Regions from separate parts of the Arthrobacter sp. TS-15 genome, predicted to be linked through region 2. Evidence: predicted binding sites of a transcription regulator. Region 2 holds the regulator's gene; each other region holds the start of a gene.
What was found. The regulator HrcA, encoded in region 2, represses chaperone genes, less so after heat shock. The targets are predictions, from matches to a motif close to TTNGCACTCGNNNNNNNCGAGTGCNAA.
Positions count from the first base shown of each region.

Region 1: a site for HrcA is predicted at 8,178-8,204, ahead of groL (chaperonin GroEL). Genes of this name have one in related genera too.
Region 3: a site for HrcA is predicted at 3,162-3,188, ahead of groES (co-chaperone GroES). Genes of this name have one in related genera too.

Region 1 covers NZ_SDXQ01000051.1:35,703-46,306, reverse strand. Annotated here, with positions in the region: gene EU811_RS20335 (DNA/RNA non-specific endonuclease) at 1-647, shown strand, start outside; gene EU811_RS20330 (lipid II:glycine glycyltransferase FemX) at 756-1,844, shown strand; gene EU811_RS20325 (peptidoglycan bridge formation glycyltransferase FemA/FemB family protein) at 1,955-3,271, shown strand; gene EU811_RS20320 (threonine/serine ThrE exporter family protein) at 3,299-4,786, shown strand; gene EU811_RS20315 (siderophore-interacting protein) at 4,898-5,737, opposite strand; gene EU811_RS20310 (uracil-DNA glycosylase) at 5,820-6,587, opposite strand; gene EU811_RS20305 (DUF3263 domain-containing protein) at 6,698-7,033, shown strand; gene EU811_RS20300 (LytR C-terminal domain-containing protein) at 7,083-7,715, shown strand; gene EU811_RS20295 (cold-shock protein) at 7,887-8,090, shown strand; gene groL (chaperonin GroEL) at 8,388-10,013, shown strand; gene EU811_RS20285 (ribonuclease HI family protein) at 10,174-10,604, shown strand, end outside.
Region 2 covers NZ_SDXQ01000036.1:189,226-198,677, forward strand. Annotated here, with positions in the region: gene lepA (translation elongation factor 4) at 1-864, shown strand, start outside; gene hemW (radical SAM family heme chaperone HemW) at 865-2,094, shown strand; gene EU811_RS14820 (DUF4870 domain-containing protein) at 2,147-2,560, opposite strand; gene EU811_RS14825 (DUF3097 domain-containing protein) at 2,683-3,534, opposite strand; gene hrcA (heat-inducible transcriptional repressor HrcA) at 3,726-4,733, shown strand; gene dnaJ (molecular chaperone DnaJ) at 4,784-5,908, shown strand; gene EU811_RS14840 (16S rRNA (uracil(1498)-N(3))-methyltransferase) at 5,911-6,684, shown strand; gene EU811_RS14845 (GerMN domain-containing protein) at 6,712-7,584, opposite strand; gene EU811_RS14850 (PhoH family protein) at 8,028-9,128, shown strand; gene ybeY (rRNA maturation RNase YbeY) at 9,125-9,452, shown strand, end outside.
Region 3 covers NZ_SDXQ01000029.1:87,799-99,895, reverse strand. Annotated here, with positions in the region: gene EU811_RS10715 (response regulator transcription factor) at 1-864, opposite strand, end outside; gene groL (chaperonin GroEL) at 1,027-2,640, opposite strand; gene groES (co-chaperone GroES) at 2,725-3,021, opposite strand; gene EU811_RS10700 (hypothetical protein) at 3,213-3,575, opposite strand; gene EU811_RS10695 (class I SAM-dependent methyltransferase) at 3,643-4,872, shown strand; gene EU811_RS10690 (shikimate 5-dehydrogenase) at 4,893-5,705, opposite strand; gene ykgO (type B 50S ribosomal protein L36) at 5,744-5,866, opposite strand; gene EU811_RS10680 (GTP-binding protein) at 5,896-7,041, opposite strand; gene EU811_RS10675 (glutamate--cysteine ligase) at 7,208-8,359, shown strand; gene tsaD (tRNA (adenosine(37)-N6)-threonylcarbamoyltransferase complex transferase subunit TsaD) at 8,385-9,521, opposite strand; gene rimI (ribosomal protein S18-alanine N-acetyltransferase) at 9,518-10,021, opposite strand; gene tsaB (tRNA (adenosine(37)-N6)-threonylcarbamoyltransferase complex dimerization subunit type 1 TsaB) at 10,035-10,706, opposite strand; gene tsaE (tRNA (adenosine(37)-N6)-threonylcarbamoyltransferase complex ATPase subunit type 1 TsaE) at 10,706-11,281, opposite strand; gene alr (alanine racemase) at 11,278-12,097, opposite strand, start outside.

The sequences.
Region 1 (10,604 bases), on a different contig from region 2:
GTGAGGGGTCATGGCATGTGGATGACAGAATCCCCCGGGAGCAGCAGGCCGGCCCGGATCTGTACAAGAACAATGCGTTTGATCGCGGCCATCTGGTCCGGCGCCTGGATCCGGTGTGGGGCGATTCAGCAACGGCGAAGAAAGCCAATCAGGACACCTTTAGTTACACCAATGCGGCACCACAAATTGATGACTTCAATCAGGGCAAGGAGCTCTGGGTGGGGCTCGAAGACCACGTTCTTGGCCATGCTGATGCCTATGACGCAAAGCTGAGCGTGTTCACGGGGCCGGTGTTTGTCGATGACGACCCCGTATATCGGGGTGTTCAGATCCCTCGAAAGTTTTGGAAAATTGCGGCATGGACCAACGACGCCAAGCTGGCCGCCGTCGGCTTTGTCCTGGACCAGTCACCCATGCTGGGCAAGGTGGAGCTGAAGAAGGCAATCGTCCAGCGGCTCCTTGAGGGCGAGCCACCGCCGCTGGGCCCCTTCAGGACGTTCCAAGTGCCCATCGGGCAGATAGCGGATCTGACCGGGCTCAGCCTCAGCAGGCTGATCAATGCGGACCGGCTTGTGAGCGGCCAGCGGGAATCCGGCGTGGAACCCAGGGCCATAGAGCTGGAGAGCATGGAGCAGATCAGGCTCTGAACCGTGGTGATCCAGCAGAATCGGGCGATATCCACATACCCCGATAGACTTGGGGCTGCATGTCCGCATGCGCACTACGCTTTTGAACACTGCACCAAAACCCTGAGATTGGACACGGCCACCTTGCGAGAATTTACCGCCCGCTTTGCCACCGCCGAGGAAATCGATAACTGGGACAAGCACGTCACGGCAAATCCGAACGGCGGCAACATGCTGCAGTCGGACGCCTACGCGGCGGTCAAGGACGGAAACGGCTGGCTCGTCCGGCGGCTCGTCGTGGAGACTCAGGAGTACTCCAGCTACAACCTGCTCCTGGAGAAGAAGTTCCCCGTGATGGGTCGGCTCTGGTACCTGATCAAGGGGCCGGACGTCCTGGAGGTCAGCGACATTCAGCCGGCCCTGAAAGCAGTGGCCGCGCTGGCTCGTGAGAAGAAGATGAACGTCTTCAGCATCAAGATCGAGCCTGACATTGTGGACTCGGCTGAGGCCGTGGCAGAACTTAATGCCGCCGGACTGGTCAAAGCTCCCAACATCCAGTCCAATGACTCCACGGCTCTGCTGGATATCTCCGCGCCGGCCAATGAAGTCCTCCGCAGCATATCCTCGCGTGCCCGTAATGCCGTGCGTAGGGCGGAGCGTGAAGGCTGCGAGGTAGTTCAGGCCGAGCCGGGTGAGGACAGCTACCGCAAGCTCTACGCCCTCATGCGGAACACCATGGACGCTAAAGGCTCCATGCCGCTGCGGAGCTACGAGTACTACTCCAGGTTCTGGGAAGAGTTCTGCAGCCGTGGGCAGGGCCACTTCTTCTTCGTATATGAGGACGGCGCACCTAGCGTTGGTGCATTCGTCATCAATTACGGATCGAAAGCGACGTACAAGGACGGCGGCTCTACCCAGAACCGCAAGCAGTACGGCGACTCCCATCTGGTCCAATGGGCAGCGATCCAGCGTATGCAGGAGCTCGGTTGCGTGGAGTACGACTTCTGCGGCACACCCTCTGCTGACCGGATCAAGGACAAGAGCCACCCCCTGTACGGACTGGGATCGTTCAAGACAAGCTTCACCAAAACCGTGACGGACTTCGTGGGTTGTTATGACCTTGTCCTGGGCCCCGTCCGCCACAAGCTGTGGCTCAAGGGCGCTGAGAAGGTGTTCAGAAGGCTCGAAACCAGGCGTACCGGCGGTCAGTTCTACTGACGGCCACCCGCAGCCAGCACGCCAAATTCAGGCCCGCCCCGGCCACCAACGGGTGCAATCTACTTTTAGGTGAGGTAATTTCTTTGACTCCGATTGAGGCTGGAACCGACATGGAATTCGTGATTCTCAGTGACGCTGATTTCGAGACATTCGCCAAGGGACACCCGCAGGGGAGCTTCATCCAGTCCATGGATCTGACGCGTTTCCAGCGCGCCCGTGGGCAGGAAGTGGAACTCTTCGGTGTGACTCGCGGCGGCACCCTCATTGCTGCGGGAAAGCTGGTGTACACGTCCAACCGCATCGGGTACAAGACCGCAGACTGCGCCAAGGGACCCCTGATGGACTACAGCGACCCCACAGTGGTGAGCTTCGTCGTCGAGCGGTTGAAGAAGCATGCGGCCTCCAAGAAGGCTGCCGAGCTGCGCATTTCGCCCAACATCCGGTACATCGCGCGGGACGAAGAAGGCGCCGAACACCCCGAAGTTGAAGACAACCGCCCGCTGCTGAAGGAGCTCAAAGGGCTTGGCTTCACGCACCAGGGCTTCGACATGAACTTCGCCAATATCAACTGGATGTTCATCAAGCAGCTCGACGGGATCGCTGACTCCGAAGAGCTCATCATGGGGATGAACTACCGCACGCGCAAGGCCATCCGTAAAGCCGAGAAGAACGGCGTCTACCTGGAACAGGCCACGCTGGAGACGCTGGACGATTTTTACAACGCGCTGAGCACCGCTGGTGATGAGAAGGGCTTCACGTACCGCGAACGCGAGTACTACGAGCAACTCCTGCGGAATACCTCCGATGAGTTCACCAAGCTCATGATGGCCAAGATCAACATTCCCGAGTACCGGGCCTCCATCACGGAGCGCCTGGAAGCCGAGTCCAAGACCTTGGCCGATCTGAAGCGCGAGGTCGAGGAGACCGGCAGCAAGAAGAAGGCCAACCGGGTCAAAGTGGTCCAGGACCTGGTGGACAGCTACGAGCGCAGCCTCAAGGACATTGAACGCTTCCCCGATTCCGTGGGTGTGGCTACGGTGGCCGCCATCCACTTTGCGTGCTCCGGCGACGAACTGGTGTGCGTCATTGGCGGAACAGTGCAGGACTACATCTACTTCAACGGCGCCACGTCCCTTTACTGGGGCATGATGCTGCACGCGTTGAACAACGGATACTCGCGCTACAACTTCTATGGCACGTTCGGTATCCAAGGCCAGGATGAAACCGGCCATGGAGGCTACGAATTCAAGAAGGGCTTCGGTGGCGAGGTGGTCCAGTTGGTGGGCGATTTCGTAGCGCCGGTGAACCCGCTCATCTTCCATGGCTACCGCGCGGTCAGGAAGCTCGCAGGGGCCGCCCAGACAGTTCTGGGACGATTGCCCCTTGAGAAATTGCCGGTAGTAGGAAAATTTCGGAGGAATCGCTAATCACACAAGCCAAGGGAGGATCACCGCGTGACTGAACGCCCCGACGGGTCCGCCAACAGGCCCCATACCGACGGGTTGCCTAAAACCCAGCCGTTGCGGCCATCCCAGGTCCGGCAGAACGTCAACGCCAAGCGCATGCTGATGCGTTTGGTTCAAGGCGATAGCCCGCCCACCGCACCCATGAACATCGTGGACCGGTTGGCCGGAAGTCCTTACGCCAACCCCACCATTCAAGTGGTGGGTGTGGACGCTTCGGCCCGCAAGACCATCGACTTCGCTCTGCATTTGGCCGAAGTCATGTTCCGTTATGGTGCAGGTGCCCTTGAGGTGGAGACCAGCATGATTGCGGTCACAGCAGCTCTTGGCCTTAAGAACGTTGAAGTGGACATCACCAACCAGTCGGTGGCCATCAACTATGCGCCCAAAGACCAGACTCCCATCACGCTGCTGCGTGTAGTGCGCTCCTGGACCAACAACTACGCTGGCCTGGCTCAGGTGCATCAGTTGGTCACGGACATCGTGGCAGGGGGAGTAGGCCGTGACGAAGCCGTGCGCAGGTTGAACGAGATCATCCGCAGCGCCAAACCGTTCCCCCGGTGGATGGTCACCATAGCGTTCGGTATTTTCTCGGCGGTATTTGTTGGCGTACTGGGTGGGGGACTGGGCGCGTCGGTGGTTGCCTTCTGCTCCAATATCCTGATCAGCCTGCTCTCCCGGCAGCTAGCACGGTGGCGCACAGCGGACTTCTTCAACACCATGGCGTGCGCATTCCTGGTTACCTTTATTGCCCTGATGCTGCGGTGGGCGGGTGTGGACATTGCTCCTTCCATTGTGGTTGCCGGCGGAATCCTGCTGCTGCTGCCAACGGGTCGACTTGTCTCATCTGTTCAAGACGCGATCAACGGCTTCCCGGTAACGGCGGCGGGCCGCTTTCTTTCCACGGCACTGACATTCGGTGCGATCGTGGCAGGTATCGGCGTCGCCGTGGTGGTGGGAACGCTCATGGGCAGCGCCGTCCTGGACGTCACGCAAACCTTCCCGGACGCGTATCCGCTGTGGATCCAGGCAGTGCTCATTGCCATCGCGGTGGTGGCCATCGGCGTCACCGAACAGACTCAAATGCGGCTGTTACTCCCGACGGCGGCAGTTGGCATAGTGGGCTTCTTCGTCTTGTGGGGGGTGGGCGAAGCCGGCCTTGGCGACCGCTTGTCACCAGCGGTCGCCGCCGTGGCCATCGGCTTGTTGGGCCGTGTAGTGGCGCTCAAACTCGGGGCACCGCAGCTTGTGGTGGCTGTTCCAGCTGCACTGATCCTGCTGCCAGGTCTGACGATCTTCCGCTCCATGTACGCGCTCACCGTTGAGGGGGGCAACATCCTTCTGGGTGCGGGTGGAATGCTCAACGCCGGCGCCATAGTGCTGGGAGTGGCGGCGGGCATTGTGCTGGGCGACAACTTGGCCAGACCGCTCACGAAGGGGTTGTCCAGCAACGAACGGCGCAGGGTACGCAGGCGCTAACCACAAAAGCCGAACGGCGCTGCCCAATGAGGCGGCGCCGTTCGGCTTTAAGAAGTGACGCTTGATCTGTCCTGAGTCTGGATCTGTCCTGAGTCTAGATTTGACCTGAGTCTAGATTTGTCCGACGGGGAGCTTCTTTTCTGCCTGGAAGACTTCCTCCACGCGACCCTGCGCCCAATACCCGGAGAGCGATACCTGCGAACGCTCCAAGCGGCGCTGCACGAAGAAGATCTCGCGGAGACCCTTCATGTAGCCCCGCTCGCCGTGAGCGAAGACATCCACTCGTCCCGGCAGCCATTCGGTGTTTCTTAGTGCTTCAAGGAGCAGGTGGCTGGATCCCGCCTGAATCCCTTTGCGCAGCAGCCAGTGCAACTCCACACCTGCGGGTGCGGAAATCGGAAGAATGTCCGCCTCGTTGTCCACTTCAAGGAACACGGTGCCGCGGGCATCCGGAGCAAGGGCCTCAACACAGGCCGCAATGGCCGGTATGGCGGCGTCGTCGCCGGCGAACAGGTACCAGTCGGCGCCAGGTGCGGGGTTGTAGGCACCGCCCGGACCTGTGAACGTCAGTGAATCGCCGGGCTTGGCCGCTGCAGCCCAGGGGCCAGCCAGTCCTTCGTCGCCGTGGACCACAAAGTCGATGGCCAGTTCCTGAGCTTCCAAGTCCACCCAGCGGATGGTGTACGTACGAGTGTGGGGCCACTGCTCGCGGGGCATGGTGTCGCGGATGGCCCACAAGTCCAGCGGGAGTTCGTACTCCACGCCGGGTTGGGGGAAGACGATCTTGACGTATCGGTCCACGTATTCGTTGTTCGCGTAGTCACTGAATCCTGGTCCGCCTGCAACGATCCGAACCATGTGCGGTGACAGGCGTTCGTTGCGCAGGACGGTCAGGGTCACCTGCGGGCGAGTCTTGCGTGAAGCGGATGAAGTGACGGGGAGTGCAGTCATGTAGGCAAGCCTAAGCTAATGACCTGCGCACCGGCTGGGTATGAGTCGAAGGTTACAGCTGCCGGAGGTTGCAGCCGTGAGTCTACAGAACCGGCAGTTCCCAGTTGATGGGGTCCGCGCCCAAACCCACCAGGAGATCGTTGGTCCGGCTAAAGGGCTTTGAGCCGAAGAAACCCCTCGAGGCCGACAGCGGACTCGGATGGACGGACACGATGGACGGCGCCCCGCCCAGCAGCGGCACCACGCCCTCGGCGTCCTTGCCCCACAAGATCGCCACCAGCGGACTTTGCCGCCCATCGCCGTCTGTACGGTTTACGACGGCGGTGACCGCCGCCGTCGTAATGGCCTCCCAACCTTTGCCGCGGTGGGAACCGGCGTTCCCGGCTTCGACGCTGAGGACTCGGTTCAGGAGCAGGACGCCTTGCTCGGTCCAGGCGCCGAGATCGCCGTGGACGCGCGGTGGAAGTCCGAGGTCGTCGTGGAGTTCGCGATAGATGTTGACCAGGCTTCGGGGGATGGGCCGTGTTTGCCGCGACACTGCGAAGGAAAGTCCAACGGCGTGGCCGGGAGTCGGGTAGGGATCCTGGCCGAGAATCAAGACTTTGACATCGGCCAGCGGTTGCTCGAAAGCCCGCAGCAGGTTTTTGGCCGCAGGAAGAACCTGTGCGCCGTTTGAGGATTGGCCGGCCACGTACTTCAGGGTCTCCCGGAGTTGGCCTTCCACAGGGCGCAAGGCGTCGGCCCAGTCGGGAGCCATCAGGTCTTCGAGCGGCGCCTCACACAACGCGGCGAAGCCCGGGTCGGCCGAGTCGGCAGGTTCAAGATCAAAGAGTGCATCCTCGCCAGTCATCACGCTATTGTCTCCCGCGCGGCACCCGCACTGCGAATGACAGCCTTGTTATTCGCCCGTAGCATGGGGGTAGGACATTTTCCCCCCAATAAGCGTCGAAGGAGTGTGCCGTGGCAGAACCAGCACCGGAACCGATGGCGTCGCAGGCCACAGGTTTCGCGCTCGAGGACCTCGCAGCCGAGACCCGCAGCGACTCTCCGTTGAGCGAACGGGATCAGCAGATGCTGGCACTGGAGCGGCAGTGGTGGAAGTACGCCGGGGCCAAAGAACAGGCTATCCGCGAGCTGTTCGACCTCTCCGCCACCCACTATTATCAGATCCTGAACGCGCTGATCGATACCGAGGACGCGTTGGCCCACGATCCCATGCTCGTCAAGAGACTGCGTAGACTACGTACGTCCCGCCAGCGTGCGAGGACTGCACGTCGCTTGGGGTCCGACGCGTAAATCGCCAGGCTGATCAGTCAGCAGCAACCAGCAAGGACACCGCTTCACCATGACCAAATATGCCAAGGACGAATTCGACCGGGTTCCGCAGAACACGTCCCGTCAAGGCGTTCACCGCGACGCCCAAGAGACCGCACGCCCCACCCTGTGGCCGGTCCTGACCGTTGGGGCAGTGGCCTTGGTGCTCGGACTGGTGGCCTTCCTGATCCTCCCCAACCTTGGGCTGGTATCACCGGGCGCAGCATCAAACGCCACGACGCCGGCACCCCAGCAGACTTCAACAGCATCGTCAGCTGCACCCACTGAAGCGAGCAGCGCGCCGTCCGCCTCCGGCGATCCCGGCAGTCAAGCCAGCACCGAACCGGCGCCGTCGGATTCTCCTTCTGCGACTCCCTCCTCGGCTCCTGTGGACAAGACCACTCCGGTAGCTGTGTACAACGGCGCTGGAACAGCCGGCTTGGCCGGGCGTGTGGCCGGCCTCGTTCAGGGTGATGGTTGGGCGTTGAGCACGGTGGGGAACTGGGGTGGACTGCCGCAGCAGACGTCCGTGATCTTCTACAACGCCCCGGAGCAAAAGGCGAACGCTGAGGCCCTGGGAACCTTGCTGGGCATTCAAACCATTGTGGAAACGCCTGAGGTTCAACAACCCCTGGTGGTTGTGGCCGGCCCCGGTTTCCAATAAGAATCACGCCCGGCTGGAAGCGATAAGGCCCAACTCGGTTAAGCCTCAATAACAAAAGCGGTGCCTTCGCTCTTTGGGGCAGCGCGGTGATGGTGACAGTGGTTACAGTGGATTGATTCCGGTACGGAGATCCCGGCAACCGGTCTTGGCTACTGCGAAAGTGTGGGCATTATGGCTTTGGGAACCGTCAAATGGTTCAACGCCGAAAAAGGCTACGGATTCATCACTGTGGATGAATCCGGCGACGACGTCTTTGTGCATTGGTCGGCCATTCAGATGGATGGCTTCCGCGCCCTCGAAGAAGGTCAGCGTGTTGAGTTCGAACTTGGGGAGGGCCAGAAGGGTCCGCAGGCCGAAGGCGTCCGCGTCGCGTAGGTCAGCCCACGGCTGAAAGCCCTCCTATTTGTAGCGGGAAGTGGCATCCCTGCTTGCACTCTCACCGGTCGAGTGCTAATTATTGAGTTAGCACTCCTACGGTTCGACTGCTAAGTCCGGCCCGGCTCATCCCGGCGGCGGGCAGGCGTCGAATCTGCGGAGGATCAAGAAACACCTTGGTGGGGTGAGGTCCGGAGCGCGTGGCATACAGAGGCCGCAAGCAATGGACCGTCCGTCGCGGGCACCCCATCTGACAGGTACCTTCTTAACGACTGTCCCGAAAGGACTACCGCCGTTATGGCCAAGATCATTGCATTTGATGAAGAGGCACGCCGCGGCCTCGAGCGGGGCCTGAACATCCTCGCAGACGCCGTCAAGGTCACCCTCGGCCCGCGTGGACGCAACGTCGTCCTCGAAAAGAAGTGGGGCGCCCCCACGATCACCAACGATGGCGTTTCCATCGCCAAGGAGATCGAACTGGACGACCCCTACGAGAAGATCGGTGCAGAACTGGTCAAGGAAGTTGCCAAGAAGACGGATGACGTCGCTGGCGACGGTACTACCACTGCAACCGTCCTCGCCCAGGCACTGGTGAAGGAAGGCCTGCGCAACGTTGCCGCCGGAGCCGACCCGCTGTCCCTCAAGCGCGGTATCGAGAAGGCTGTTGAGGCAGTCATCAGTGAACTGCTCGCCTCCGCCAAGGAAATCGAGACCAAGGAAGAGATCGCAGCTACCGCTTCCATCTCCGCCGGCGACCCGGAAATCGGCAGCCTCATCGCCGAAGCCCTGGACAAGGTGGGCAAGGAAGGCGTCATCACGGTCGAGGAATCCAACACCTTCGGCCTGGAGCTCGAACTCACCGAAGGCATGCGCTTCGACAAGGGTTACATCTCCGCTTACTTCGTCACCGACGCGGAGCGCCAGGAAACGGTCCTCGAAGACCCGTACATCCTCATCGTCAACTCCAAGATCTCCAACGTGAAGGAACTCGTCACGGTTCTGGAGAAGGTCATGCAGTCCAACAAGCCGCTGCTGATCATCGCCGAAGACATCGAGGGCGAGGCCTTGGCCACCCTGATCGTCAACAAGATCCGTGGCACCTTCAAGTCCGTTGCCGTCAAGGCTCCGGGCTTCGGTGACCGCCGCAAGGCACAGCTGGCCGATATCGCCATCCTCACCGGTGGCCAGGTCATCTCCGAAGAAGTTGGCCTCAAGCTCGAAAACGCTGGCCTGGAACTCCTCGGCACCGCCCGCAAGGTTGTTGTCACCAAGGACGAGACCACCATCGTTGAAGGTGCCGGCGACGCCGATCAGATCGCAGGCCGCGTGGCCCAGATCCGCGCCGAGATCGAGAACTCCGACTCCGACTACGACCGCGAGAAGCTGCAGGAACGCCTGGCCAAGCTGGCCGGCGGCGTTGCAGTCATCAAGGCCGGTGCCGCAACCGAAGTTGAGCTCAAGGAACGCAAGCACCGCATTGAGGACGCAGTCCGCAACGCAAAGGCTGCTGTTGAAGAAGGCATCGTTGCCGGTGGTGGCGTAGCCCTCATCCAGGCTGGCGCCAAGGCATTCGCCAACCTCACCCTCCAGGGTGACGAGGCAACCGGTGCCAACATCGTCAAGGTTGCCATCGATGCACCGCTGAAGCAGATCGCCTTCAACGCTGGCCTTGAGCCGGGCGTTGTGGTGGACAAGGTTCGCGGCCTGCCTTCCGGCCACGGCCTGAACGCTGCCACGGGCGAGTACGAAGACCTTCTGGCTGCCGGCGTCAACGACCCCGTAAAGGTCACCCGCTCGGCTCTCCAGAACGCTGCTTCCATCGCTGGTCTCTTCCTGACCACCGAGGCCGTAGTTGCTGACAAGCCCGAGAAGAACGCTCCGGCTCCCGGCGGCGACGACATGGGCGGCATGGGCGGCTTCTAAGTCTCCCTGCTGTAGCGATACAGCACCCGGCATCACGCTGAATAGCATTACGACGGCGGTCCTCACCATTTGGTGGGGGCCGCCGTTTTGCGGTCCCAGCCCAACCTAGTTGGGTGCTAGCACGGTTTCAGTGTCGGTGGGGTCTGGCAGGATTAACCCCATGACGATTATTGCTGCCGCCGATGGGTCTGCCCTCGGTAATCCTGGGCCGGCCGGTTGGGCCTGGTACGTTGATGACTCCTGTTGGCGAGCAGGGGGTTGGCCGCACGGTACCAACAATCAGGGCGAACTAATGGCCGTCCTGGACCTGTTCCGGTCCACGGCCCACGTGCCGCAGGAAGAACTGCTGATCCTTTGCGACAGCCAATACGTCATTAACTGCATCACCAAGTGGATGCCGGGATGGAAGCGGAAGGGTTGGCGCAAGGCCGACGGCAAGCCCGTGCTAAATGTGGACCTTCTCAAGGACATTGACCAAGTGATCGTTGGCCGTAAATACTCCTTCGAATGGGTCAAGGGCCATGCTGGTCACCCGCTCAATGAAGCAGCAGACGAGCGCGCCCGCGCTGTTGCCACCGCCTACCAGCAGGG
Region 2 (9,452 bases):
CTGATGCTTAACGACGCTGCGCTTGTCTATGAGCCTGAGACGTCCGCTGCACTGGGCTTCGGCTTCCGCGTTGGATTCCTGGGCCTTCTGCACCTCGAAATCACGCGTGATCGACTCGAACGCGAGTACAACCTGGACCTTATCTCCACTGCACCCAACGTGGAGTATGAGGTAACGCTTGAGGACAAGAAGGTCATCCACGTCACCAACCCGAGCGAATACCCCACCGGTAAGATCTCCGAGGTCCGGGAGCCCATGGTGTCCGCCACCATCCTCGCTCCTAACGAGTTTGTCGGTTCCATCATGGAACTGTGCCAAAGCCGCCGTGGCCAGATGCGAGGCATGGACTATTTGTCCGAGGACCGCGTTGAACTCCGCTACTGGATCCCGCTGGCGGAGATCGTCTTCGACTTCTTCGACCTCCTGAAGTCCAAGACGCGCGGTTACGCCTCACTGGACTGGAAGGCTGACGGCGAGCAGGTGGCCGATCTGGTCAAGGTCGACATCCTGCTGCAGGGTGAACAAGTTGATGCCTTCAGCGCCATCACCCACCGCGATAAGGCCTACGCCTACGGCGTGATGATGACCGGCAAGCTCCGTGAGCTGATTCCCCGGCAGCAATTCGAAGTGCCCATCCAGGCCGCCATCGGATCCCGCATCATTGCCCGCGAGAGCATCCGGGCCATCCGTAAGGACGTTCTTGCCAAGTGCTACGGCGGTGACATCACCCGTAAGCGCAAGCTGCTCGAGAAGCAGAAAGAGGGCAAGAAGCGCATGAAGATGGTCGGTCGCGTGGAGGTGCCCCAGGAGGCATTCATCGCAGCCCTGACCACCGATGAGTCCAAGGACAAGGCCAAGAAGTAAATGCCCAGCGTCCTCCCTTTGGGTGACCCGGCACCTGCGGATGGCATCTTGCCTCCGCAGGTGTTGGCCGGCGTCGAGCACCGCAAGTTCGGGCTCTATGTCCACATACCGTTCTGCGCCGTGCGCTGTGGCTACTGTGATTTCAACACTTACACTGCCACCGAACTCGGTGGCGGCGCCTCCCAGGACGCGTACGCCGCTACGGCGGTCTCTGAACTGGACTTCGCCTCTCTGGCACTGGACGCCTCGGGGTTACCCCGTCGTCCCCTCAGTACTGTTTTCTTTGGGGGTGGCACGCCCACCCTTCTCCCGGCAGAGGACCTGGCCCGGATCCTTAGGGCCGCCATCGGCCATTGGGGGCTGGAACCCGGCGCCGAGGTAACTACCGAAGCCAACCCGGATTCAGTAACTCCTGAATCCCTGAAGCTTCTGGCCGACGCAGGCTTCACCAGGGTCTCCTTCGGCATGCAGTCAGCCGTACCCCACGTGCTGAAGGTCCTGGACCGCACCCACACACCGAGCCGGGTGCCTCTTGTTGTGCAGTGGGCGCGGGAAGCCGGCCTCTCCGTGAGCCTGGACCTTATCTACGGCACCCCTGGAGAGTCCATGGGTGACTGGCAGCTGTCACTCGAAACCGCTTTGTCGTACCAGCCGGACCACATCAGTGCCTACGCTCTGATCGTTGAGGATGGCACTAAGCTGGCCGCCCAGATACGCCGGGGCGAGGTGCCCGGGATTGATGACGACGACCACGCCTCCAAATACGAGCTTGCCGACAAAATGATCTCCGAAGCGGGCTTGCACTGGTACGAGGTCAGCAACTGGTCGCGGACGCCGGACCAGGCTTGCCGGCACAATCTTGCCTACTGGCGGGGAGATGACTGGTGGGGTATCGGTCCAGGCGCCCACTCCCACGTGGGGGGTGTCCGGTGGTGGAACGTCAAGCACCCCACGGCGTACGCCTCGAGGCTCGGGAGCGCTAGCTCTCCGGCTGCCGGGCGGGAAACCCTCGATGCCGATACCCGGGAAGTCGAACGCATTATGCTGGAGGCACGGCTCGGCACAGGGTTGTCCGTAGATGCCTTGGACGCGATCGGACGGCACGCGATGGCCGGGCTTATTGCCGACGAATTGGTGGACCCTGTTCAGGCGTTCAAGGGCCGTTTGGTCCTTACGCTGAAGGGTCGTCTCCTGGCTGACGCCGTAGTTCGAAGGATCCTGCCCGACTGACCCGCGGGCTCATGCCCGTCGGAGCAAGCAGTCCTGGACGAGCGGAGGTGAGCTACTTAATCCAGCGCAGGTTGACCTTGTAACGGTGAGGCTGCCCGTGGTTTACCCTGATGCCCGCCGAGACGGAGAAACACGTCAGGGCAACCCAGATCGCGGTGGCGATGACGGCGAAGATGTTGCCGACCACAGGAAGCAGGACCAAAATGTTGGCCAGAACTGCTGCGATGGTGGGAGGCAGCGTGAAGTTCAGCGCTTCTTTGGATTCCTGTGCGGTGAACGGTCCACGATCCCGGAAAATCAGGTAAATCAGAAGGGACGGCAGGCATCCCAGGATGCCGCCAAAGTGGGCCAGAGTAGCCCATTGCCTGTCCTCGCTGGCTGTCAACGGGAGTGCGTTGGCAGGCGCGCCATGGTACTGGGGCCGGCCTGCGGCGCTGCCCGGTTCTTCAGGAGCGTTATCTGCCACGTTGTCTTCCCTTTGCTTTAAAGATGCTGCGGTGTTGCTGTCCCAGAATACCGGCACCGACGCACCTGCCGGGACCAACGCCCCGTTGACACGGTAGTTGCTGATACCTGAAGGACTCCACCTCAAGGAACCGTCAAAAAATCGATGACTTCTTCCACCCGTCCCAAGAGCGATGGCTCAAGGTCGGCATAGGTGCGGACTGCGCCCAGAAGGCGTTGCCAGCCCAAGCCTATGTCCTCAGGGGTCTCATGGGGCCAGCCGAACGCGCTGAGGATTCCGGTCTTCCAATCGATCCCGCGGGGTACGGCGGGCCAGGCCTCAATGCCCAGGACCTTGGGCCTGATCGCCTGCCAGACATCCACGTAGGGGTGTCCAACAATGAGGACGTTTCCCGCAGCCCCCGGGACCGTCATGGCCTCGGCGGCAATTCGGGACTCTTTGGACCCGGGCACAAGGTGGTCCACGAGGATTCCAAGCCGGCGGCCTGAGCCGGGATTGAAGTCGGCGATGGCGGACTTCAGGTCATCAACGCCGTGCAATGGCTCCACCACGATGCCTTCCACCCGGAGATCATCACCCCATACCTTCTCCACCAGTTCGGCGTCGTGCTTTCCTTCCACCCAAATGCGGCTGGCCTTGGCTACCTGTGCCCGTTGCCCCTGGACCCTGACGGAACCCGAGGCCGTCCGGCCGGACGGAACCCCGGATGCAGCGGTGCGGGGGGCGGGAGGCATCAAGCGGATAGCCTGACCTTCGAGCAGGAAGCCAAAGCCCAGCTGGAACGATTTGGTCTTTCCACGCCGGTCTTCCAAGGAGACCACGTGCATTCCGCCCGACTTCTCAACGCGGGTTACTTCACCCACCCAGCCCGACTGCACGTCCTCGAGGACCATTCCCCGCTGCACGGCTACTTCCGGCAGCTTCTGTTTGGCCGGAGCGGACAGATCCTGCGGGCCCCAATTGTTCAAAGCCAAGGGATTCCTACCTTTGTGCTGGTTTACGGTGCGGGCCGAAGCCGCCCGCGGCAGGTTTCAATGCTAACAACGGGGTGGCTCATACTAGACTTGTTAGCACTTGGGCATGTTGAGTGCTAAGTGTGGAGGTCTGAGCGGGATCCCGCGTTGACCGGTCGGAAGAACCATGGCAGTCGTCAGGAGGTGGAGCATTGAGTGAGCCGCGCAAGCTCGAAGTGCTGCGTGCCATCGTTGAGGATTACGTGCATTCCAGGGAACCTGTCGGGTCCAAGGCCCTCGTGGAGCGGCATCATCTTGGCGTTTCCAGCGCTACCATCAGGAATGACATGGCGGTTTTGGAAGAGGAAGGCCTGATTGCGGCGCCTCACACCAGTGCCGGTCGAATCCCCACTGACAAGGGCTATCGCCTTTTCGTTGACCGCATTTCGCAGGTCAAACCGCTCTCAGCGGCCGAGCGCAGGGCCATCCATTCTTTGCTCGAGGGCCCCGATGATGTCGACGACATCTTGGAGCGCACCGTAAGGCTTCTGTCACAGCTGACCAACCAGGTGGCCGTTGTGCAGTACCCGCATTCGAACCGCGCGCTTGTTCGCCACGTGGAATTCGTCCTCTTGGCCCCTCAACAGGTCCTCGTGGTCCTAATTGCGGACACCGGCAGCGTGGGGCAGAAGGTCATCGACGCTGGGTCCGATGTGAGCAATGAGGCCCTGATGCTCCTGAGGTCCCGGTTCCTGGGCAACATTGCCGGCACACAGCTGGCGCTTTTGCCTCAAGTGCTTCCTTCTGTCGTTGCGCTGTGTCCGCCGGAACTGCGCAGTCTGGCGAAGACGTTGGCCCAGGGGCTTCAATCGTTGAGCGACACCAGCCGCGAAGAGCGCATCCTGATGGCTGGAACGGCAAACCTGGCCCGCTCCAACGTTGACTTCCCCCTGAGCATAGGCCCTGTGCTGGAGGCACTCGAGGAACAAGTTGTCATGCTCCGGTTGTTATCTGACATGGGGGATGATCCCCGCGGCGTTACCGTGAGCATTGGACGCGAGAATCCCTACGATGGCTTGGCGGAGGCCTCCGTCGTAGCTACGGGCTATGGCTCCGGTGCCAAGGTGGGGATTCTTGGTCCCACACGCATGGACTATCCCACCACCATGGCAGCAGTACGAGCCGTGGCCCGTTACCTTTCCCGCATTCTCGGCGGCTAAACACCGGTCCGAGGAAACATCCGTAGTACAACAAGGAAGAGATACCGACTTTGAGCAGCCACTATGACGTTTTGGGAGTCTCGCCGGAAGCCACCGGGGAAGAGATCAAAAAGGCGTACCGCAAGTTGGCGCGGAAACTGCACCCCGACGTAAACCCCGGTGAAGATGTCGCGGAACAGTTCAAGGCCGTGACCCACGCCTACGAGGTGTTGTCCGATCCCCAAAAGCGCCGGGTCTATGATGCCACGGGCAATGAAAACGGCACTGACAACGGTTTCGGTGGCGGCTACGCCGGCCAGGGTTTTGCCTTCCAGGACATCTTCGACACCTTCTTTGGTGGCGGCGGTCAGGGCGGACCGGCCTCCCGGGTCCGGCGGGGCCAGGACGCGCTCATCAGCGTCCGCATCGATTTGAAGGACGCCGTCTTCGGCGTCAACAAGAAGCTTGAAGTGGATACAGCCGTGATCTGCCCCACGTGCGATGGCAGTTGCTGCCGCCCGGGCACCCACCCGGAACGCTGCGACATCTGCGGTGGCAGCGGCCAGGTCCAACGGGCAGTCCGTTCCATCCTGGGCCAGGTCATGACTGCCGCCCCTTGCGGTTCGTGTGAAGGCTTCGGCACAGTCATTAAGGACCCCTGCAACGAGTGCAATGGACAGGGCCGCATCCGCAGTCGTCGTTCCCTCACCATCAAGGTTCCGGCCGGTGTCGCCACTGGTACACGCATCCAGCTGTCCGGGCAGGGTGAAGCGGGCCCCGCTGGAGGCCCCGCCGGCGATCTCTATGTGGAGATCCGGGTCAACAACGACTCCATGTTCATGCGTGAAGGCGACGACCTCCACGCAACACTAAGTGTGCCCATGACCGCTGCGGCACTTGGCACCGAACTGCAGCTGGACACCTTCGACGGCGCGCAGGACATCGACGTCAAGGCCGGTACCCAATCCGGCGAAGTCATTACCCTGCGCGGCTTGGGTGTTACGCACCTCCGGGGTTACGGACGCGGCGACCTCAAGGTGCACTTGCACGTGGAGACCCCGACCAAGCTCGACCCCGCCCAGGAGGAACTCCTGCAGCAGCTCGCCAAGCTGCGCGGCGAGCAGTTTACCGAGGGAAAGCTGGTGGCAAGCGGCGGAATGTTCGCGAAGCTTCGGGACAAGCTCGGTAACCTGTAGCGGTGAGCAATCCGGTTTTCTTTACACCGGCGGGAAGCCTTAACCAGCTGATCCCCGGGTCGACATTTGTGTTGGAAGGTGCTGAGGCGCGCCATGCCGTCACCGTCAAGCGACTGGCCGTGGGTGAGCCCGTGGACATAGCCGACGGTTCGGGCATGCGGTTGACTGGCGCCGTGGTTGACGCCGGTTCCAGCACCCTCACAGTGAAGGCATCCGAGGTAGTCCTCGAGGACCAGCCGGCGGTCCGGCTGGTGCTGGTTCAGGCACTTGCCAAGGGCGATCGGGACGAACTCGCCATCGAGACTGCCACGGAACTCGGAATAGACGCCGTCATTCCGTGGCAGTCCGAGCGGGCAATCGTGCGTTGGAAAGGCGAACGGGCCGCCAAAGCGCACGCGAAATGGCAGTCGGTGGTCACTGCGGCAGCCAAGCAGGCCAGGCGTGCTTGGATTCCTGAGGTACGGTCCATGATGGACACAGCCGCTTTGGCGAAGGCCGTCGCGGCCGCTGATGTGGCCATCATCCTCCATGAAGACGCCAAGAACCCCCTGCGGACCGTCCTTGAAGAGTCGGTCGCGGTCCGGACTGGAGATGATGGGACCCCTCGCGAGGTCCTCTTGATTGTCGGACCGGAGGGTGGCATCTCACCAAGAGAGGTAACGCGGCTCAGTGACGCCGGTGCCGTCACGGCACTTCTGGGTCACCACGTGTTGAGGTCCTCGACGGCGGGACCCGCCGCCGTCGTTCTTGCAAGTGACGTCCTGGGCCGCTGGTAGCCGCCCCGCAGCTCGTCGAACCCGCAGCTAACCGACGTTGAACAGGCGGGTGTCGGTGCTCGTTTCGATGGTTGCGCCGGCCTCATCCACTTGTGAAACCCGCAGCTCATATTTGCCGGCCTTCAGTGTGGCACTGAAGGTGAAGGCTCCGTATTGACCAGGCGCACCGGTTGCTTGCGTTCTCCCGGTGAGCAGGCTGCTCTTTTCGCCCTTGCCATTCTCCTGCAGAATCTGCCAGCTGACCGGCTTTGAACTGTCGGTGCTGCGGCCATTGAACTTGACTACACCGGCAGGCAGAGTTGTTTCCTCTTGCGGATCGATGATCCACAGAGGTGCCACCAAGGATGCGTTCCGTTCCATGGGTTGGCCGAGCTTTACCTGCCCAAACGCCATGTAGTCCGTGTGTCCGTCAACCAGGATGACAACCTGGATCTGCTGGCCGGAGTTGATGAGCCCCGAGGACGAGGCTGCCGCCGTCGCCGTGTAGACCAATTGCTGGACAGCGCGCTGCGCCATTCCGGCGTCGAGGTTTGAGTTGAAGGCATCCCGCGAAATATCAACGGTGATGACGTTCTTGCCGGAGATGGAGGTGGCCAGGCTTTCGGGGGCCTGCCAGGGGGTGAAGAAGTCGTGGTCCAGGGGTTTTTCGGACATCATGATCCGGAGTGCGGTGGTCACGGGGTTTCCGTCGCTGGAGATATCCCTGAACTCACGGTAGAGATAAACCTGTTCCTTGCTGCGTCCAATCCAGTAAACCGGGATCTTCGTGGAAGCCTGCGTAGTTTCCAGCGGTGCCTGGCTGGCTGGCGCGTCGTTAACGCTGACGGATGGCGAACTCGTGCCGGTTTGGGAATCGCCGCCGTTGGCTATGCAACCAGTGAGCAACAGGACAGCAAGCATCGCCGGCACAGCGATAACGGATTTTGTCCGTCTGCGCGCGCCATCTCCAATGCTTCCTGGCTCCGAAATGGGTGTCCTGCCTAACCTTGTGTCTCATGGCGGCCCCAGCCGCCGATTCCCAGCCAACGGAGCCGGGCCGCAGGATGCTTGGATGCCACCCGCTATGCCAGCTTGGCACATCGTCGACGGCGGTCGGCCGGGATTGCGCGGATCAGCGCCAACTGAAACATGATTGATACCCGCTTGATGCCGAGTTGAGACAAAATGTACGCCATGACGGCAGGCGCCGGATGATGCCGGTGGTTTCGGTTCATCGCAGGCCGGGCTGGCGTAGGATTGAAGACATTCCGGCATCCGGACGTGCCCCATACAGCGGCCACGAATGCCGAATCGATGGCAGGTAGCACGACCAACCGGAGGAGAAAAGGCCTAAGGCCAACACTATGAGTGAATCTTTGAACGGGCGGCTTAGGACCGGAAACGGCAACCAGCCGCCCACCGAGTTCCCGCACACACTACCGGGTACGCGCACGGAAGTTGTCACGTTCGACAACTCCGACCAGATGGTTCACTCGTTGGGCAGCCACGACGAAGCCTTGCGGTACATCGAGGAACAGTTCCAGGACGTCAGTTTCCATGTCCGTGGCAACGAGCTCTCCATGACAGGCCCTTCCACCGTCATTCCACGCGTTATGCGTCTGTTGGAGGAAGTCCGTGGGCTCGTGGCGAAGGGGACCGTGGTGACTCCGGACATCCTTCAGCAGCTCGTGTCCCTTCTGAGGGCCCAGTCCGTGCAGAATCCTGCCGATGTGCTGACCCACAACATCCTCTCAAGCCGCGGTAAGACTATCCGGCCCAAGACGCTGAATCAGAAGAATTACGTTGACGCCATTGATGAGAACACCGTCATCTTTGGAATCGGCCCGGCAGGTACCGGCAAGACCTATCTTGCAATGGCCAAAGCGGTGCAAGCCTTGCAAACGAAGGAAGTCAGCCGGATCATCCTGACCCGGCCAGCCGTGGAAGCGGGGGAACGGCTGGGCTTCCTCCCCGGCACGCTGAGCGACAAGATCGACCCCTATCTTCGCCCACTATATGACGCCTTGCACGACATGATGGATCCCGAGTCCATTCCCCGCCTGATGGCTGCAGGAACCATCGAGGTAGCCCCGTTGGCCTATATGCGCGGACGCACGCTGAACGACGCCTTCATCATCCTGGACGAAGCCCAAAACACCACACCGGAGCAGATGAAGATGTTCCTTACACGTCTGGGTTTCGGTTCAAAAATGGTGGTTACCGGTGATGTCACGCAGATCGACCTGCCGTCCGGATCGACGTCCGGCCTGCGAATCGTCAGGGAAATCCTGAAGGGAATCGACGACGTCAATTTCTCGATCCTGGAAGCGGCTGACGTCGTGCGGCACCGTTTGGTTGCCGACATCGTTTCCGCCTACAGCGCATGGGATGACGCACATAGCAGCGACGTCGCGAGCACACAATATAAACCCGGAGCGCACTACAAACGTGGAGAACGTCAATGAGCATTGAAGTAAACAACGAGTCCGGTGTAGCGGTGGACGAGGCCCAACTGGTGACGTTGTCCCGCTTCATCTTCGAGCGTTTGTACATCCATCCCCAGGCAGAACTGTCCATCCTCCTTGTCGATGAACCGGCCATGGAGAAACTGCACATCGAACTGATGGACGAGCCCGGGGCTACGGACGTTTTGTCCGTACCCATGGACGAATTGACGCCGGGCACCCCGGACAAGCCCACGCCACAAGGCATGCTGGGTGACATCGCCATCTGCCCGCAGGTGGCAGAGGTGCAGGCAGCAAACGCAGGCCACGCGACGCAGGATGAGA
Region 3 (12,097 bases), on a different contig from region 2:
TTCGCCCTGTTGATACCAGGATCCAAACGTGGCATCCGGGTCGCCCTTCCGCACCCTGCCTTCGGCGGCCCGCGCCACCGACAGGGCCTCTTCCCACGCTCCGTGAAGTATCAACAGTTCGGCACGGTAAGCCTGGCATTGTCCACTGAACATCACCATGTCCGGGCGATCCCCGCACCAGCGTTCCAAGGCCGCAGTCCACTCGTGGGCGCGGCGCACATCGTTGGAAAGACGACAACTGCCCAAGACTGCACAGTAGATGATCCCTGCGGGGATGGGAGAGACCTCACCTGAGGTGACAGAGACCATCACTTCATCCAAAAGCTGCAAACCTTCTTCCACGTGCCCGAGGGAAACGCGGGTGGTGCCGACACCGAGCCGGCCCAAGGCCTGGAGGTCTTTGTCGTGGAAGGAGGTTCCCAGCTCCAAGGCTTTGGCGAACAGACCGTGTCCAGCTGCCGGGGCTCCACTGCGCAACAAACCGAGGGCCGCTGGAATCATGAGGTATCCCTCGGCTGCACAGGGACCTGACATACCTTCCAGCACGTGCTTGGCACGGGACAACCACCCGTTTCCACGGGCCGGCTCTCCCATGTCCATCAGGAACATAACCAGCCAGGCCGCACACCTCGCGGCATTGTCAGTGTCTCCCATGGTCAGGAATTCGTCGTGCGCTCGGGTCAGGTACTCAATGCTTTGGCTATTCAAGCCAAGCAGCATCGCCACAGATGCCGCCAATTCGATGTCCGGCGGAGGTAGTCCGCCCTCTGAATCGGCGCGGGTGAGGCACTCAAGCGCATCGCGCCAACGGCGCTCGTGGAAGGCCGAGCGTCCCAAATCCAAGTCTGTGTCCGGAACTGTCATGGCTCACCTTGCGACCGGGAACAGACCGAATGACGCACCCAAGCCGCCCTAGTAGCGTCAGGTTACCGCCGCCGTCGTACGCTCACAATAGCCGCCCCGCGGAAAGCCGCAGACAACAAAAGCCCCGGTCAACGTGACCGGGGCTTCTGTTAAACCAGGCCGTTAGTGCTGGTGGCCTGCGTGTGCGTCTTCTTCCTCAGCCGGCTTTTCGGCAACCAGGGTCTCGGTGGTGAGAACCAGAGCAGCGATGGAAGCGGCGTTGCGGAGAGCCGAACGGGTGACCTTCACGGGGTCGATCACGCCAGCGGCGATCAGGTCCTCGTACTCGCCGGACTTGGCGTTGAAGCCGTGGTTTGCTTCCAGCTCGGAAACCTTGGCAACAACAACGAAGCCGTCGAAGCCAGCGTTCTGGGCGATCCAGCGCAGCGGCTGGACCAGGGCGCGGCGGACGATGCCCACAGCAGCTGCTGCGTCACCCTCCAGCGCCTTGACGGCCGGGGACTCGTCCAGTGCCTTGAGGGCGTGGATGAGAGCGGAACCGCCACCGGAAACGATGCCTTCTTCGAGGGCTGCACGCGTGGAGGAAACAGCGTCCTCGATGCGGTGCTTCTTTTCCTTCAGCTCAACCTCGGTGGCTGCGCCAACCTTAATCACGCCGATGCCTCCGGCCAGCTTGGCCAGGCGTTCCTGCAGCTTTTCCTTGTCCCAGTCGGAGTCCGTCCGGGTAAGCTCGGCGCGCAGCTGTGCAACGCGGTCAGCGACGTCCTCAGCCGTACCGGCACCATCAACAATGGTGGTGTTGTCCTTGGTGACTGTGATGCGGCGTGCGGTACCGAGTACCTCGAGGCCAACGGTGTCCAGGCTCAGGCCAAGGTCCGGGGAAACAACCTGGGCGCCCGTCAGCGTGGCGATGTCCTGGAGCATGGCCTTGCGGCGGTCGCCGAAGCCCGGAGCCTTGACGGCAACAACGTTGAGCGTGCCGCGGATGCGGTTGACGATCAGCGTGGACAGGGCTTCGCCTTCAATGTCTTCAGCAATGATGAAGAGCGGCTTGTTTGCCTGCAGGGCCTTCTCCAGCAGCGGCAGGAAGTCCTGCAGCGAGGAAATCTTGCCCTGGTTGATCAGGATGAGGGCGTCCTCGAGGACGGCTTCCTGGCGCTCAGCGTCGGTGACGAAGTACGGGGACAGGTAGCCCTTGTCGAACTGCATGCCCTCGGTGAGGACCAGTTCGGTCTGGGTGGTGGAGGATTCTTCAATGGTGATGACACCATCCTTGCCAACCTTGCCGAACGCTTCGGCCAGCAGTTCGCCAACCTCGTCGCTCTGTGCGGAGATGGCTGCGACGCTGGCAACCTGGGTGCCTTCGACTTCGCGGGCATTCTCCAAGAGGCGGGCGGCTACTGCTTCAACGGAAACCTCGATGCCGCGCTTGATCTCGCCCGGAGCGGCGCCGGCAGCCACGTTGCGCAGGCCTTCCTTGACCAGGGCCTGTGCCAGCACGGTGGCCGTGGTGGTGCCGTCGCCGGCAACATCGTTGGTCTTGGTGGCTACTTCCTTGGCCAGCTGTGCGCCAAGGTTCTCGTAGGGGTCATCAAGCTCAACTTCACGGGCGATGGTTACGCCATCGTTGGTGATGGTGGGTGCGCCCCACTTCTTGTCCAGCACGACGTTGCGGCCGCGCGGACCAAGCGTCACCTTGACAGTGTTGGCGAGCTTGTCGATACCGGCCTCAAGAGACCGGCGGGCAGCATCGTTAAAAGCAAGCTGCTTTGCCATGGTTGTGTCCTTTCAAGACAGAAAACCCGCACCGCTGGCGGCTGGAATCATTCCAACTCGACGGCGGTGCGGGGCTCCGGGAAGTTACTTTACGACGATCGCAAGGACGTCGCGGGCGGACAGAACGAGGTACTCGTTGCCGCCGGTCTTGACTTCGGTTCCACCGTACTTGGAGTAGATGACGACGTCGCCAACAGCTACGTCAACCGGTACGCGGTTTCCGTTGTCATCGAAGCGGCCGGGGCCGATTGCAACAACTTCGCCTTCCTGCGGCTTCTCCTGTGCGGAGTCCGGAATGACCAGGCCGGAAGCGGTGGTCTGCTCTGCTTCGAGCGGGCGAACAACAATACGATCCTCAAGAGGCTTAATCGAGACCGACACTCGGACTCTCCTTTTCATGAGCTGATTCATGGACTAAGAACTAGGGTGCCTGGGCGTTCAACCGTCGTCGCGGTGCCGGAGAACGCTTGGCGTAGTTAGCACCCTCCGGGGGAGAGTGCTAACAAGACTCTATGTAAGCGTTAGCACTCGGTCAAGGTGAGTGCCAGCATTTCGTCATGGGTGAACGTCCCTTACCTGCCCGTCAGGTCGTCCAGATCGTAGTCTTCGCCGTCGTCATCCTCATCCAGCGGAGCATTGCCGCGGTTCAGGTACAGCACCACGGCGGCGGCTATAGCCACGATGCCGGAGATCACCAGCGTGATAATTCCACCGGTCCGGGCGCCGCTGTAAAGTTCGCGGATGCCGCGCGCTTCATCGGTGGCGTCATTGACGCTCTTGCCGGCCACCGAGTAAGTAGCCGCATTGAAGGAATCCAACGCGAAGATAATGATCAGCAGGCCGATGCAGACCACCGCGATCACGACCCCCGCTATCAGGGCGGGGCGCGCAATCTTCGTCAGGGTGGAGGGGTGCGGTGCTGCGTTGTCTTCCATGAAAACAACCCTATCCGGCTGATTCGCCGGTCACGCTGTCAAGCGCCGCGCCGTTAGGCTTGATTCCATGCCTCACGCACCTCAGGAACAGATCGCACCCTTGCTGACTACTGAAGGATGGGAACTTCTTGCCTCACTGGGACCCTATCGGGAGGCCGATTCCTTCAGCGTCAACGCAGACCTCCGCAAAGCGGGTCACTCCCCGGAGCTGGTAGCTGCGGTCCTCACGCAATCCAGGCTGCGGACGCGCGCAGAGGCAAAGTTCGGCGAGTTTGCCCGGCAGATGCTCTTTACCCAAGCCGGCTTGGAGCAGGCAACGCGATTGAACGTCGCAGCCCGTCACGCCGAGCGCTTTGCGAAGGCCGGCATCTCGCACGTTGCAGACCTGGGCTGCGGCCTTGGCGCCGACTCCATGGCGATGGCGTCAATGGACATTTCCGTGACCGCGGTTGAGATGGATGAAACCACCGCCGCCTGCGCCACCATCAATCTCATGCCCTTCCCGCATGCCACCGTGGTGCACTCCGACGCAACAACCGTGGAATTGGACGGGGTGGACGGCGTATGGCTGGATCCCGCCCGGCGAACCACGTCCACCTCCGGAACCAAACGGATCTGGGACCCTGAAGCCTTCTCTCCCCCGTTGTCCTTCGTGGAACGCCTGGCGGCTACCGGCCGCGCCATCGGCGTCAAGATGGGTCCCGGCATCCCGCATGAGTCCGTGCCTTCAGGCTGCGAAGCCCAGTGGGTTTCGGTAGGCGGCGACGTCACCGAAGTGACCCTGTGGTTCAACGCAGTGTCCCGCCCCGGCGTGCGTCGCGCCGCGCTGGTGATTGGCGGCCAAGGCGCCGCTGAGATCACCAGCGGCACGGATTTCGACGGCGGCCCGGTAGCCGCCGTCGGGCCTGTAGAAGGTTTCCTCTACGAACCCGATGGTGCGGTGATCCGCGCAGGACTGGTGGCCGACGTCGCCGAACGGCTGGGCGGGCACCTGGTGGACGAGCACATTGCCTACATCTGCGCGCCTGCGCTGCACGACACTCCCTTCGCCCGTGCCTACAAGGTTCTTGAGGTGATGCCCTATAACGTCAAGGCCCTCAAGGCCTGGGTCAAGGCCAACGGAATCACTGTGCTGGACATCAAAAAGCGCGGCACGGCTGTCACTCCCGAGGAACTCCGGAAGCAGTTGCTGCCCGCCAAACCGGATAAGTCCCTTAGGACGAAAACAGCCACCCTGGTCCTCACCAGGATCGGCGAGGAGAGAGTGGCTGTTGTGGTGGAACCGGTGACGGGCTAGCAGTCAGCGGCACCCGGCAGTCAGCGACGTGAAAACTCCGAGGCTTCGCGGACCTGCTCAGGGCTAGGGCGCACGCCGGTGTAGAGGACAAATTGTTCCTCGGCTTGGATGGCAATAACTTCAGCGCCTGTGATCACCTTCTTGTCCGCTTTCCGGGCAGCACTGATAAGTGGCGTCTCGGACGGCAAAGCCACGACGTCAAACACTACTTGCGCCGCGGCAATCGTGGCGTCGTCGAAGGACTGCGCTGTTTCGTCCGCACCTGCCATTCCCAACGGCGTGACGTTGATGATGAGATCAGCTGTGGAGCCGTTGACGTCATCCTGCCAGGCGAAGCCGTAAAGATCTGCCAGTGCACGGCCGGTGTCCTCGTTGCGGGCCACGATGGTGACGGCGGTGAACCCGGCGTCCCGAAGTGCTGCGGCTACGGCCTTGGCCATACCGCCTGCACCGCGGAGGAGCACGCTGTGGCTGCTGGGAACCTGGTGGTCCTTTAGCAGCCGGGCAATGGCGATGTAGTCCGTGTTGTAGGCAGTCAGCACGCCATTGTCGTTGACGATGGTGTTCACCGAATCAATGGCCTTGGCCGACGGATCCATCACGTCAACCAACGGGATGACGGCTTCCTTGTACGGCATGGAAACCGCGGCGCCCCGGATCGGGAGGCCGCGGATGCCAGCCACTGCAAGGGTGATGTCCGCAGGGGCGAATGCTTTGTAGACAAAGTTCAGGCCGAGCAGATCGTACAAATAATTGTGGAACCGGGTGCCGATATTGCTGGGCCGGGCCGCAAGCGAAATGCACAGGGACATGTCTTTGTTCAGGATTGGCATTCCCCCATTAAACACGCCCCTTTATCACCGACGTGCGGTTAGCCCTGCCGCGCCTTCATCCGCGGGTTGTTCTTGTTGATGACGAAGGTACGCCCGCGCCTGCGCACAATCTGGGCGCCGGGGATCTTCTTGAGGGCACGCAGCGAATTCCTGACCTTCATGGTGTTTCTCCTTTGGTTGGGTGTTTGTTTTAAAGGGCGTCGCTGAGTTCCAGGGGGTCGTCCCACACGCCGAAATCCTGCTGCATTTCAGCTTGGGTGAGTTGGCAACCGTCCAGGAGCCCGCGAAATTCCGGGGCGTCGATGTCCTCCGAAAGGCCAGTGATCGCCAGCACAGTTCCACGGTCGCCGCGGCTGGGGTGCCAGTCCAGGACAGAGTCGACGTCGGCACCCGCCTTTCCGGGGTGCGCCTGGCCAGGTTCGGCCGAGTCCGCCAGCCATTTCCCGGTACTTTCGAGCCAGACCCTTGGCCCAATACCTTGGACGGCGATCCGTGTCTTGGGCGCTGATGCGATCCAGAGGCGGCCTCGCAGCCAGTGCGTTCCGGCGGCCAGTTGGGGCAGGGCTTCGCGGAAGCGTCCCGGATGCAGCGGCCGACCCACTTTGTGGAGCACCGTCCGGTAGGACCCACCCCCATCGCTGACGGGCACACGCACGACGCCGGGACGGTTGCGTGCCGCCGCTTCAGCGTCGTCGAAGCATCCCGGCCTGTAGGCGTCAGCGGCGCCAATGACGCCTGCGTGGGACGCCAACTGGCCAAGCAACTGGACACCCAACTGCCACTGCGAAGTGCCTTCGCGAGGTTCGCCGCTCAGCACTGCACCCAGGCCGGGGTGCACCATCACCGTATCCACCTGCCCGAACTCGCCGATCAGGAATTCTCCGCTGGTTCGCTCATCTGTGGGCATGGACGTAAACCCGGACTCGAACAGCGTGTGACGGTCCCAAATATGGTCATCCAAGTCCGCAGGGTCCAAAGCCAGTACGGCGTTGTCTATCACCGCAGGGCGGCTCAGGCCACGCCGAAGCTCGCCAACGGCCATGCCGGCCGCAACGCCGGGAGGGAGGCCCAGCACTACATGGTCGAAACCGCAGGAGGCGAGACGTTCCGCCGTCGGGACTACATCTAATCTGACAGTGCAGCTGAGGCAACCATGCTCCAGAACTGTGGTTTCGCGCTCGAACAACTGGCCGTTCCGGTATACCCGCCGCAGGACCATCGAGCCATCAAGGAGATCGTGAAGGACCACCACGGAATTGGCGTGGGTTTGGCCGAGCCGGGCCGCGGCGGACTCGCGGCATTGGGTGTCCAAGGAACTGACAACTGTGAGATGCATGCAGCAATTCTATTGAGAAGCATTCTCAATAGCAAATGACAGGGCTTTCCCCCTGCAGGACCACAGCAGAAACCTGCGTTCCGGCTGCATTAGACTTGTTCCGACCGCTGGCGGCCCCACAGCGGGGAACCGTGTCCGGCTGAGACAAGACAAATGAGGGGACTACGTGCAGATTGATTTTGCGCCATCCAGGCAATCGACACTGGGTGTGGAATGGGAGTTGGCGCTCGTCAATGCACGCACCGGGGAACTGGTATCAGTGGCCAACGACGTCCTCAAAGGCGTCGCCGCGAACCACCCCGACCTCAACGAGGACGACGAACACCCCCATATCAAGCGCGAACTGCTTCTCAATACGGTGGAACTGGTCACCGGCATCTGCGAAACAGTCAAAGACGCCAAGGAAGACCTCAGCCGCTCCCTGGCCGCCGTGCGTGAAGTCACCGATCCCATGGGCGTCGAAGTGTTCTGCGCAGGCAGCCACCCCTTCAGCCCTCCCCTGCTCCAGCCCGTCACGGACAAGGAGCGTTACGCCAAGCTCATTGAGCGGACCCAATGGTGGGGACGCCAAATGGTGATCTACGGTGTTCACGTCCACGTGGGCATCGACCGCAAGGAAAAGGTCCTTCCCATCCTGGACGGGCTGGTCAACTACTTCCCGCACTTCCAAGCCCTGTCCGCCTCAAGCCCTTACTGGGCCGGAGAAGAGACCGGCTACGCCTCCCAGCGTGCGCTCATGTTCCAGCAGCTTCCCACCGCAGGCCTCCCCTTCCAATTCGACACGTGGGAAGCGTACGAGTCCTATGTCCAGGACATGTTCACCACCGGCGTCATCGATGCGACCTCAGAAATCCGCTGGGACATCCGCCCGGTGGCCAACCTTGGGACCATCGAGATGCGCATCTGCGACGGGCTGGCCACTCTTGAAGAAGTAGGAGCCATTGCCGCGCTGACCCAGTGCCTGGTGGACGAGTTCTCCTCCATCCTTGATGCAGGCGGCAGCATCCCCACCATGCCGCCCTGGCATGTGCAGGAGAACAAATGGCGGGCCGCGCGTTACGGCATGGAAGCCATCATCATCCTCGACGCCGAAGGCAACGAGCAGCTTGTCACAGAGCACCTCACGGAGACCGTCGCGCGGCTTGAGCCCGTGGCAGCAAAGCTCGGCTGCTCCGAAGAATTGGCAGACGTCCTGAAGATCATTGAGCGTGGGGCAAGCTACCAGCGCCAGCGCCGCGTCGCCGCCGAACACAACGGTGACCTGCAGGCAGTGGTCATGGACCTCGTGCACCAAATGCGCAAAGGACCTGACGCCTAGTTCCCTGTTTGCCTGAGTCTGAATCTCAGGCGGGCACTGACACCGTGGTCACCGGCATGGAGGAATCCGGCGCGAAGGAGACTCCGCTGGGGCCGATGCCGGCCATGATCAGCTGGGCACCGAGCGCTGCAACCATGGCGCCGTTATCCGTGCACAGGTCCAGCGGCGGGACGTGGAGCTTGATTCCGGCGGAAGTACAGCGCTGCCCGGTCAGTTCCCGGAGCCGAGAGTTCGCTGCTACACCCCCACCGAGCAAGACGTCCGTGATGCCATGCTCTTTGCAAGCCAGGACTGCCTTGGAACTGATGACGTCCACCACGGCTTCCTGGAACGCTGCGGCAATGTCCGCCACGGGGACTTCTTCGCCACGGGCTTCGAACTGCTCAACGCACCGGGCCACCGCTGTTTTCAGGCCGCTGAAAGACCAGTCGTAGCGGTGCGGCCCCTTCTCCTCCGCCGTACCCATGTACTTGGGCTGAGTGAGTCCGCGCGGGAAACGGATGGACTTGGGGTTGCCCTGGCGCGCCAGTTTGTCGATTGCGGGCCCACCCGGATACCCGAGGCCAAGGATGCGGGCCACTTTGTCGTAGGCTTCGCCGGCGGCGTCGTCAATGGTTGAACCGAGAAGCTCGACGTCGTCCGTGATGCTGCGGATGCGCAGGATTTCCGTATGCCCGCCCGAGACCAGGAGGGCTCCGAGGTTCTCCGGCAGCTTGCCGGCTCCCAAGCCGGCGGCAGCACCGGCGTCGTTCTTTCCCTCAGTTCCTTGACGTCCGTTCAGGAGTCCCACGCCCACATGCGCCACCAGATGGTTGATGGCGTACAGCGGTTTTCCCGTGGCCACAGCCAGCGCCTTGGCAGCACAGACGCCTACCATGAGCGCACCTGCCAAGCCGGGACCGGATGTCACGGCAATGGCATCAATCTCGTCCAAGGTGACACCGGCTTCATGCAGCGACTCCTGCAAAGTGGGCACAAAAGCGTCCAGGTGCGCGCGCGACGCGATCTCCGGGATGACACCGCCGAAGCGGACATGCTCATCCATGGACGAGGACACGGTGTTGGTCAAGAGGGTGGTCCCCCGCACGATCCCCACGCCGGTCTCATCGCAGGAAGACTCGATGCCCAGCACCAGCGGCTGCTTGTGATCAGGACCGCTCATGCGGAAGCTCCTTCGGAAGACTGGGGTTTGTTCAACGGGAGCCGCATGATCAGGGCGTCGGTGCCGTCCCGGTAATAGCGGGGGCGGACGTGGATCTGTTCGAAGCCGAAGCGGACGTACAGCTGCTGGGCGCGGGGGTTGTCCGCCCGGACCTCCAGCAGGACGTCTGCCGCACGGCGGCGACGCGCTTCATCAATCAGTTCAGTCAGGACAGCCGAACCGATGCCCTTGCCCTCGAATTCAGGCACGACGGCGATCGTCTGGACGTCCGCGATCGGCTCAATACACATCAACCCGGCGTAGGCCACGATCTCCCCGGAAACCTCCGCCACCACGTACCGCCGCGTCTCGGGCTGGGCCAATTCGTCGAAGAACATCTGCAACGGCCAGGCATCCACGGGGAACAACCGGCGCTCCAACGTCTCCACCGCCGGGATATCAGCCTCGGTCATGTCCCGCAGGGAAACACCGGCGAGTTCCAGCTTGGGTGACAGTTTCACAGTGTCCTTCCCATCAAAGAGCACGCTTTCTGGGTCCAGGCACCTGGGCATCGGATTCGCGCAGATACAACGGTGTAGAGTCCAGCAAGGTCTGACCGGCCGTGAGCTTTGCCAAAGCGAACTGGCCCAGCGAGGCCGCGTCCGGCTGGGTCTGAGCGAAGTCAACGTCCGCAGTGAGGACATCGGCGTACAAACCTGCACCCGCCCCAAACACCGGCAAGTCCGGGAGCTCGGAGGCGAAACCCACATGAGGGCCGTCCACGAGTTCCGGAAGCTGGCCCTCAGCCAGCGCATAACGGGCCCAGTAAACCTCTTTGCGTCGGGCATCCGTGGCTATAAGGAACTCGGGTGTCGCGGCCGTTGACTCCGCAACTTCCAAGGCAATGGCGTCCAGGCTCATCAGCCCATACAACGGCTTGTTCCAAACGTAGGCGAGGGTGCGGGCCGTCGCAATGCCCGAACGGAGCCCGGTGAACGGGCCAGGCCCCACACCCGTGACGATCGCGTCAATGTCAGCGCCGGTGACACCGGCACCGGCCAAAAGCTTTGCGATCCCGGGAGCGAGGACTTCTGCGTGGCTGCGGGTATCCTCCGTGGCGAAAGATTCCACCACGGACTCCATGGCATCGTCCGAAATCAGCGCCGCACTGGCAACCGCCGACGTATCAATGGCCAGGATCAGCATTAGAGACCTTCCACAGGTGATGTAGTTTCAAGGACCTGCGGCGCTTCGGCCCAGCGGGGACCGAATCCACGGAAAACAATGGTGCGGGGCTCGTCGTCATCGGTGTCGAAGTCCATAACGTCCCCGTCCGTAGTGGGCGCAGCGGCTGCCCCGCCAACGGACCGGTGCAGGTCAACCTCCAGACGGCTGTCCGAGAGATGCTCCACCCGGTCCCTGCCCCACTCCACCACGGTGACCGCTGTATCCATGGTGTTCTCAAGATCGATGTCGTCGATCTCCGCTGTCGAGTCCAGCCGGTAAGCATCAACATGGACCAGGTCCGGACCACCGGGCCTGGGGCCATCCGGGAGATTTGGGTGGATCCGTACCAGGACAAACGTTGGCGAAATGATGCCTGCACGCACCCCCAGGCCTTCGCCAAGTCCCTGGGTGAACGTGGTCTTGCCCGCACCCAGCTCGCCTGTCAGGACCAGGAGATCCCCGGCCTCAAGCACCCCGCCCACAGCTGCTGCGAGCGCGTGCGTCTGTTCCGCCGTCGTGACTGTGAGCGTGCGCTCCCACTGGGCGTCGCTCACAGCGTTGCCGTTTCAGCTGCGTCGTTGAGGGCAGCGGGTGACTCCGGCGTGGCGGGCATTTCGTTGACGTAGCTGCGAGGGACCCGGGGGCTGATGCGCGTCACGATTTCGTAGTTGTTGGTTCCTGCTGCGGCCGCCCAATCATCGGCGGTGGGGCCACCGTCTGCTCCATTACCAAACATGACAGCCTCGGCACCCTTGAGGCCTGTCGCCTCCTCCGGGGACAGAGGTCCGAGGTCGATGACCATCTGATCCATGGCGATCCTGCCAACAACCGGATACGTCGTGCCGTTTACCCGTACAGGACCCCCGGTGGCGACCCTGGGGACGCCGTCCGCATAGCCCAGCGGCACCAGGCCCAGCGTGCTTTCCTCGCTGGTCCGGTAATTGAGTCCGTAAGAGACGCCTTGGCCTTCGGGTACCTTTTTGCAGTTGGACAGGAGAGTCCGGACAGTCATGGCGGGATGCAGGCCCAATTCGGCAGATGTGGCCCCTTCGAAGGGCGAGAGTCCGTACACACCGAGGCCTACGCGGACAAGGTCGAAGTGAGAGTCGGGTCGGGACAAAGCCGCCGGCGTGTTGGCTATATGCCGGACCTCGGTGTCAACGCCGGCGTCCTCGGCCATGGCGATTGCCTCGCGGAAGACGGCCAGTTGATGGTCCGTTTCCGGGCGTTGCGGCTCGTCTGCAACGGCCAGGTGCGAGAAGATACCCACAACCCGCAGGAGGCCCTGATCCTGGTAGTCCATGGCCTGTCCCAACAGCTGGTCCCAATCCGCAATGGTGCAGCCATTCCGGCCCAGTCCCGTGTCCACT